DNA from 2 places in the Oricola indica genome. Region 2 is predicted to be linked to the other one. Evidence: predicted binding sites of a transcription regulator. Region 2 holds the regulator's gene; the other holds the start of a gene.
What was found. Region 2 encodes HrcA, which represses chaperone genes, less so after heat shock. Its sites were predicted from a motif close to GTTAGCACTCNCNNNNNGNGAGTGCTAAC; they were not measured.
Positions count from the first base shown of each region.

Region 1: the regulator HrcA is predicted to act here: its motif matches at 1,309-1,337, upstream of groES (co-chaperone GroES).

Region 1 covers NZ_OZ245747.1:397,776-401,986, reverse strand. The annotation lists gene ACQK2M_RS02130 (thermonuclease family protein) at 1-201, shown strand, start outside; gene ACQK2M_RS02125 (hypothetical protein) at 265-954, shown strand; gene ACQK2M_RS02120 (usg protein) at 964-1,236, opposite strand; gene groES (co-chaperone GroES) at 1,491-1,805, shown strand; gene groL (chaperonin GroEL) at 1,827-3,455, shown strand; gene ACQK2M_RS02105 (mechanosensitive ion channel family protein) at 3,613-4,211, shown strand, end outside.
Region 2 covers NZ_OZ245747.1:508,980-513,190, forward strand. The annotation lists gene rdgB (RdgB/HAM1 family non-canonical purine NTP pyrophosphatase) at 1-63, opposite strand, end outside; gene ACQK2M_RS02690 (VOC family protein) at 60-473, opposite strand; gene rph (ribonuclease PH) at 482-1,204, opposite strand; gene hrcA (heat-inducible transcriptional repressor HrcA) at 1,351-2,421, shown strand; gene grpE (nucleotide exchange factor GrpE) at 2,571-3,299, shown strand; gene ACQK2M_RS02710 (outer membrane protein) at 3,403-3,972, shown strand; gene ACQK2M_RS02715 (adenosine kinase) at 4,029-4,211, opposite strand, start outside.

The DNA.
Region 1 (4,211 bases), 110 kb from region 2:
GCTGCCGCCACGCGCGCACTCGCGCGCCTGCTCGACGGCCAGCCGATCCGCATCGTCCGGCAGGGACAGGACCGCTATGGCCGCACACTGGCCGCGATTGCGACATCCGCCGGCGATGCCGGCGCGCTGCTTGTCAGCAACGGCCTCGCCGTCTCGTGGCGCGGCCGCCGCGAGCCGGTGGGAACCTGGTGCGGAGCCTGAAGCGGAACCTTTCGCCAGGCTCGCCGGCTATGGACACACGTTCCATCAAGCCGGGAGACCGCTATGCGCCGCACATCCTTCTTGATCGTCATCGCCGCCACGACCGCTTTGGCCGCCCCGGCCAACGCCCGCTCCACATGCGGCTTCATTGAGGAAATGCAGCCGGGCGAGACGCTTGAACAGCTTGCCGAGCGCTGTGGCACCGAGCCGGGGGAAATCCTGCGCGTCAACGACGCCGATACGGTTGCCGACCTTCCCGAAGGCAAACTGAAAATGCCAGTCTTCGAAGAGGATGCAGTCGATGATTTCCTTGGCAGGGCGCGGATGGCCATGGATGATGCCGGACGGAACATCCGGGATGCGGCCAATTCAGCCGGCAAGACCGTCTCCGACTATCTGGCTGACACGCCGGATTTCAGTCGCGAGATCGCCGAGTTCGGCGATCGCATTGGCTTGCCTGGCGTCGATGCCCAGCCGTCGCGCGGTCCCGAAGTCGACGTCGAGAAAAAGGATGACGGCAAGTTCGAGGTCGAGGCGTCCGGCCTTCCCGGGAACAAGGACGTCAGGATCGGCCTTCGCCGCGGCGACAGCCTGACCATGCTGGATACGGTCGAGACCGACGCTGCCGGCAAGCTTTCGGCCGAAATCGAAGTCCCCGCCAAAACCGTCGAGGCAGGCGGCGACGCGGTCATCGTGGTCGAGACGGCCGACGAGCGCGTGCGGCTCGTCTCGGATGTTCTGGCGCTCGACTAGGGCAAGCCCCTAGTGCAGCACGATCTCGCCGTCCACGCGGCGAAACTCGCCGGGCTTGATCAGCCTTTGGTGCGAGTAGCGCACAGAATGCAGCGGGCCGTCGAGATTGTTCTCCCAGAAATCGAGAAATCCGTACATCTGTGGAAACTCCGGAGCCAGGTCGTAGTCCTGCCAGACATAGGTCTGCAGGATGCCCGGATGGTCCGGCATGCGATAGAGGATATGGGCTGTTGTCAGCCCGTAGCCTTCCAGTTGCAATTCGAAAGCGCTCTTGCCTTGCATTGCCACTCCTTTTCGGACTATTGCACCGAAGAACGCTACGAAAAAATCTGATTCTGTCAATAATATCAGTTTGTTAGCAGCCCATACGGGCGAGTGCTGATTTTTTCTTTCGCTCCTCTTGAATCCGAAAATATCCGAAACCAGATTTCCGGCGCGCGAAGCCGCGATCCGGATCGCGCGCCAGCCGCCGGTTCGAAGGGAACGGCGGCCGGCGGAACTCTCTTCAACATCGTTTGTCCAGGAGGAAAACACGCATGAAGTTCCGTCCATTGCATGACCGCATTCTGGTCCGCCGCATCGAACCCGAGGAAAAGACGGCCGGGGGAATCATCATTCCCGATACAGCCAAGGAAAAGCCGTCCGAGGGCGAGGTTGTCGCTGTGGGCTCCGGCGCGCGCGACGAGAAGGGCGCGATCCAGCCGCTAGACGTTCAGGTTGGCGACCGCATCCTGTTCGGCAAATGGTCCGGCACCGAGATCAAGCTCGAAGGCACGGATTACCTGATCATGAAGGAATCCGACGTCATGGGCGTCATCGAGGCCGAAGCCGCGGCGAAAAAGGCCGCCTGAGCGTAACAAGGGAAAACGAAAATGGCTGCAAAGGAAGTCAAGTTTAACGTCGAAGCGCGCGAGAAGATGCTGCTTGGCGTCGACATTCTCGCCAATGCCGTGAAGGTCACGCTCGGCCCCAAGGGGCGCAATGTCGTGATCGACAAGTCGTTCGGCGCGCCCCGCATCACCAAGGACGGCGTCACCGTCGCCAAGGAAGTCGAACTGGAAGACAAGTTCGAGAACATGGGTGCGCAGATGGTGCGCGAAGTTGCGTCCAAGACCAACGATCTGGCCGGCGACGGCACCACCACCGCGACCGTCCTCGCCCAGGCGATCGTCCGCGAGGGCGCCAAGGCCGTGGCGTCGGGCATGAACCCGATGGACCTCAAGCGCGGTATCGACAAGGCTGTCGACGCCGTCGTCGCCGAACTCAAGGCCAATGCCCGCAAGGTCTCGCAGAACTCGGAGATCGCCCAGGTCGGCACCATCTCCGCCAATGGCGACGCCGAGATCGGCAAGTTCCTCTCCGAGGCTATGGAAAAGGTCGGCAATGAAGGCGTCATCACCGTCGAGGAAGCCAAGACCGCCGAGACCGAGCTCGAAGTCGTCGAAGGCATGCAGTTCGACCGCGGTTACCTGTCGCCCTATTTCGTCACCAACCAGGAGAAGATGCGCGTCGAGCTCGACGACCCCTACATCCTGCTGCACGAAAAGAAGCTCTCCAACCTGCAGGCCATGCTCCCGGTCCTAGAGGCCGTGGTCCAGTCCGGCAAGCCGCTTCTGATCATCGCCGAGGATGTCGAGGGTGAGGCGCTCGCCACGCTCGTCGTCAACAAGCTGCGCGGCGGCCTCAAGATCGCCGCCGTCAAGGCGCCGGGCTTCGGCGACCGCCGCAAGGCCATGCTGCAGGACATCGCCATCCTCACAAACGGCACCTTCATCTCCGAGGATCTCGGCGTGAAGCTCGAGAATGTCACGCTCGACATGCTCGGCAAGGCCAAGAAAGTGGTTATCGAGAAGGAAAACACCACCATCGTCGATGGCGCCGGTGAGAAGTCCGAGATCGAAGGCCGCGTCAACCAGATCAAGGCCCAGATCGAGGAAACCACCTCCGATTACGACCGCGAGAAGCTGCAGGAGCGCCTTGCAAAGCTTGCTGGCGGCGTTGCGGTCATCCGCGTTGGCGGCGCGACCGAAGTCGAGGTGAAGGAGAAGAAGGACCGTGTCGACGACGCCCTGCACGCAACCCGTGCGGCCGTCGAGGAAGGCATCCTGCCGGGTGGCGGCACCGCGCTGATGCGCGCCGTCAAGGCGCTCGAAAGCGTCGAGACCGCGAACCACGACCAGGAAGTCGGCGTGAACATCATCCGCCGCGCAATCGAGGCGCCGATGCGCCAGATCGCCACGAATGCCGGCGCCGAAGGCTCCGTCATCGTCGGCAAGGTCCGCGAGAAGTCCGACTTCTCCTGGGGCTGGAACGCCCAGACCGACGCCTTCGAGGACCTGTTCGCGTCCGGCGTGATCGACCCGCTCAAGGTCGTGCGTACCGCCCTTCAGGACGCAGCCTCCGTCGCCGGCTTGCTGATCACCACCGAGGCCATGGTCGCCGAACTGCCTAAGAAGGAAGCCCCGATGCCGGCCATGCCGGGCGGCGGCATGGACTTCTGATCCGGCCTCAAAGCCTCTGACAGACAATCGACCCGCGGGAACCTTCCCGCGGGTTTTTTGTTGCACTGCGGTAGACTTGCCCTAGCTCAAGGACAAGAATGAGCCTCTCGCGCGCTTTGCGGCGCGGCCACGCCATTACAAACCGCTGCAAGGATCGATGCCGGAAGAGATCGTCGAAACCGCCGAAGAAGCCATAGTCGACACCTATATGCTGGCGTCCCTCTGGGCATGGCCGCTCATACTGCTTGCCGTTGCGATCTTCGTCGGATGGGCCGTCCATGCGCTTCTGTGGCGAGCTCTCGCGCGCATGCTGCGCCGCAGTTCATGGTGGCGGCAGGCGATCGGCCGTGCGCGCAGTCCCGCCCGCCTCGCCATCATTCTGCTCGCTGTTTCGGTGGCGGTCTCCGCCTCCGGCTTGCCGATGGAGTTCAAGGGCGCGGTCTCCAGGACGATCTCGGTCATCATGATCGGGCTGATCGGCTGGACGGCGATCCTGCTGACCAATCTCTTCACCGACCGGTTGATGCGCGGCCATCGCCTTGAAACGGAAGATGGCGAGGACAACGTCCATGGCCGCAAAGTCGTGACGCAGGTCCGCGTGCTGCGTCGAACAGCCAACATCCTGATTTTCATCATCGCCGCCGCCTCCGTGCTTTTGACTTTCGACGGCGTACGCCAATATGGCGTCAGCCTGTTCGCCTCCGCCGGCGTTGCCGGCCTCGCCGTCGGCTTCGCCGCCCGTCCGGTCCTCGCCAA
Region 2 (4,211 bases):
CGACAGCTTGCCGGCATTGTGTGTCGCGAGCACGAGCTTGCCGGGTTCGAGTTTGCGCGTCATTCCAGTCCCCAGAGTTTCGGTTCGGCGATTTCCAGGCTGTTGCCGGCCGGATCTCGGAAATAGAGGGAGCGGGCGCCATTCGGCCAGCGGAAATCGGCTTCGATTTCCACGCCCGCAGCCTCCAGATGGCCGCGCCAGGCATCCAGATCCACCGGCGTTGCCTTGAAACAGGCGTGGCCCGGGCCTGTCGCACCATGGGTCGGCACCGGCATGGCCGGATTCCTGGACGGCTGGAGCGTCTGGTCCGGCCGGAACAGGAGAAGCACGCCCGTGCCGCAGGCGAAGAAAACGTGCCGCCCCTCGACCTTGGCGATGCGATCGAGCCCCATCACCTCGCCATAGAAGCGCTCGGCGGCGTCGAGATCGGCCACGTAAAGCGCCGTCTCCAATATGCCGTCCGGGCGCAACATGGCCGGCATCAGGCCCCGACCGCCTGTTTCTGCATTTCGACGAGCTGCTGAATAGCGTTCGACGCCTGGTCGAACAGCGCATTGAACTCGTCGCGCGAGAACGGGACGCCTTCCGCGGTGCCCTGGATTTCGACGACCCCGCCGGAGCCCGTCATGACGAAATTGGCGTCGGTTTCGGCCTCGGAATCCTCGGCGTAATCGAGATCGGTGACCGGAGTTCCCTTGTAGATACCGCAGGAAACGGCCGCGATGTGGTCCTTGAGAACCCGCGTCTTCGACGCCATCTGACGCTTATGCATCCAGTCGAGGCAATCATGCAAAGCGACCCAACCGCCGGTGATCGACGCCGTGCGGGTGCCGCCGTCCGCCTGGATCACGTCGCAGTCGATGGTGATCTGGCGTTCGCCGAGGGCTTCGAGATCGACGATGGCGCGCATCGAGCGGCCGATCAGGCGCTGGATTTCCAGCGTGCGGCCGCCCTGCTTGCCCGCCGACGCCTCGCGGCGCATGCGATCGCCGGTGGAACGCGGCAGCATGCCGTATTCGGCGGTCACCCAGCCACGGCCGGAATTGCGCATCCATGGCGGGACGCGCTCCTCGAGGCTCGCGGTGCAAAGCACATGCGTGTCGCCGAATTTCACCAGGCAGGAGCCCTCGGCATGTTTGGAAACGCCACGCTCGAAGGAAATGGCGCGCATCTGGTCGGGCATGCGCCCGGACGGTCTCGTCATGAATGTACCTCTTGGACTCAAACGTGCGGGCGTTCTAGAGGAACGCCGCGCCCGTGCATAGGGTGCGTCGATCGACGTTTCCCGTGTTTGATCGGGCGAAGGCGCATTATATAGATGATGTGAAACCGGAGCTGTCGCGTAGCACGATGCCAACAAACCTCAATTTCAGTTCCGAGCTCGACGACCGGTCGCAGGAGATCTTCCGGCTGATCGTGGAGAGCTACCTGCAGGAAGGCGAGCCGCTGGGCTCGCGTACCCTGTCGAAAAAGCTGCCCATGTCACTGTCGCCCGCCTCGGTGCGGAATGTGATGAGCGATCTCGAGGCTCTCGGCCTGATCTACTCGCCGCATGTCTCGGCCGGCCGCCTGCCAACCGAACAGGGACTGAGATTCTTCGTCGATGCCTTCATGGACACCGGCGAGGTGAACGACACCGAGCGGTCGCTGATCGAATCGCAGATCAAGCGCGACGGCCAGCACCAGTCGATGGAGAAGCTGCTGACCGACGCCAGCCAGATGCTGTCCGGCATTTCGCGCGGCGCGGGGCTCGTCATGACGACCAAGCGCGAAGGAATCCTCAAGCACATCGAGTTCATCCGGCTCGAGGAAAAGAAGGCGCTCGCCGTTTTGGTGTGGGAATCCGGTGAAGTGGAAAACCGTGTCATAGACCTGCCCGCCGGGACGACCGCCGCGCAGCTCTCGGAAGCGGCCAACTATCTCAATCACCACGGCCGTGACCGCAGCCTGTCGGAAGCGCGGCGGGCGATCGGCCAACGCCAGGAAATCCTGCGTTCCGAAGTCGATGCGGTCAGCGCCGACCTGATCGCCCGCGGCCTCGCCATGTGGTCCGGCAATGGAGACGGGCAGCCGGCACAACTGATCGTGCGCGGCCGCTCCAACCTGATCGAGAACGTCCAGGACAAGGAACAGATCGAGCGGCTGAAGCTCCTGTTCGACGAGCTGGAGCGAAAGGACGAGATCGCGCGCATGCTCGAACTCACGGAATCGGGCTCCGGCGTGAAGATCTTCATCGGGTCGGAGAACAGGCTGTTCTCGCTGTCCGGCTCCTCGCTGGTGGTCGCCCCCTACCGGGACTCGAACCGCCACGTGGTCGGCGCCATCGGCATCATCGGCCCGACGCGTCTCAACTACGCTCGGATCGTGCCGGTGGTGGACTATACCGCGCAGCTGATCGGAAAACTGCTGGAAGACGGCTAGTTATGGCGGCTTGTCGCGCGTGACCGAGACCGGGCGGCAAGGGCTTGCGCATCGCGACCGGCGAATCTCGCGCCTGCCCTTGATTTTTCACGGTCAAACCTCGATATCGCCGACAAAAGAAATCCCCGAACATCATGGAAGACATCCAGATGGCTGACGAGAAAAAGACGGCTGCCGAAGACATGAACACCAATATCAATCCGAACGACCGCGATGCGCTGAAACGCGCCGCCGACGACATCCTCAAGAAGGGTCGCAAGACGAACGCGGCCGAGAAATCGGCATGGGCGAACGACTCCGAAGGAGAGGAAGGCGAGACCTCCAGCGAAGAGGCCGTCAATATCGGAGACGAGATCGCGGCGATCCAGGCCGAGAATACGGATATGAAGGACCGGCTGCTTCGGTTGGCCGCCGACATGGAAAACCTGCGCCGGCGTACGGAGCGCGAAGTGCGCGACGCTAGGACATTCGCGATTTCCAAATTCGCCGCCGACATGCTGGGCGTCGCCGACAATCTGCGCCGTGCCCTCGACCATGTCACCGAGGAACAGCGCGAAGCCGCCGACGAAACGCTGAAGACACTCCTCGAAGGCGTCGAACTGACCGAACGCTCCATGCATTCGACCATGGAACGCCACGGCGTGAGGAAGCTGGAGCCCGAAGGGCAGAAGTTCGATCCGAACTTCCATCAGGCGATGTTCGAAGTGCCCAATCCGGAGGTGCCGAACAACACGGTCGTCCAGGTCGTGCAGGCCGGATACCAGATCGGCGACCGCGTGCTGCGGCCTGCCATGGTCGGCGTCGCCAAGGGCGGTCCGAAGCAGACGGCGGAAGCGGAACCGGGCGCACCGAACCCGGAATCCGAAAAAGACGCCTGAAAACAGAGTCGATTCAGCGGCGTTAACCATGCCGCTTCACGCTTCGAAAAGAAATTTTAACTAATCCGGTAGCCATCGCTTAACCAAAGCCATGGAGCTACCGATGAAAATCAACGTCTTTCTGACGACCGCAGCGGCCCTTGCCTCGCTGAGCGCGGTGGCGAACGCTGCCGACACGACTTACTACGATCCGGCTCCGCAGCCGCAATACTCCGCCCAGACGCAGTACCAGTCGCCGAACTGGCAGGGCGCCTATGCCGGCGTTCAGCTTGGCGGCGGGCAAATCCGGACCGATAACGGCAACGATACGGCGATGGTTGCCGGCGGGCATGCCGGTTATCTGATGCAGCGCGGCCAGTTCGTTGCCGGGCCGGAAGTGGATGTTAACTGGGCCGGTTGGGATGTCGGCGGCATGGAAGTCGATGCGACCGCGCGTGCAAGGGTTCGCGCCGGTGTCGCCATCGACAATCTCCTCGTCACCGGCTCCGTCGGGTACGGCCACATGTGGGCCGACGGCGAGAGCGATGGCGGCCTCTCGGTCGGCGCGGGTGCCGACATGCAGCTTTCCGACCATATCGTCGGCGGCGCGGAGTATCTCCACACGAATATCGGTGGCGGCGCGGACGTGAAGACCCACGAGGTCCGCGGACGTCTCAGCTACAAGTTCAACTGACCGGCCGAACATCGCCGGGGGACGGAAAGGGCCGCGTGAGCGGCCCTTTTTATTTGTCAGCCCTTCAGCAGGCCGGCGTCGATCGCTGCCTGGCGCAGCGAGACCTGGGGGCGCGGTCCGATCTGCTGGATGACCACGGACGCGGCAAGCGAGCCGAGATGGGCGCAATCCTCCAGCGAGCGGTCTTGGGTATAGCCCCACAAAAATCCGGCCGCATAGAGATCGCCGGCGCCGGTCGT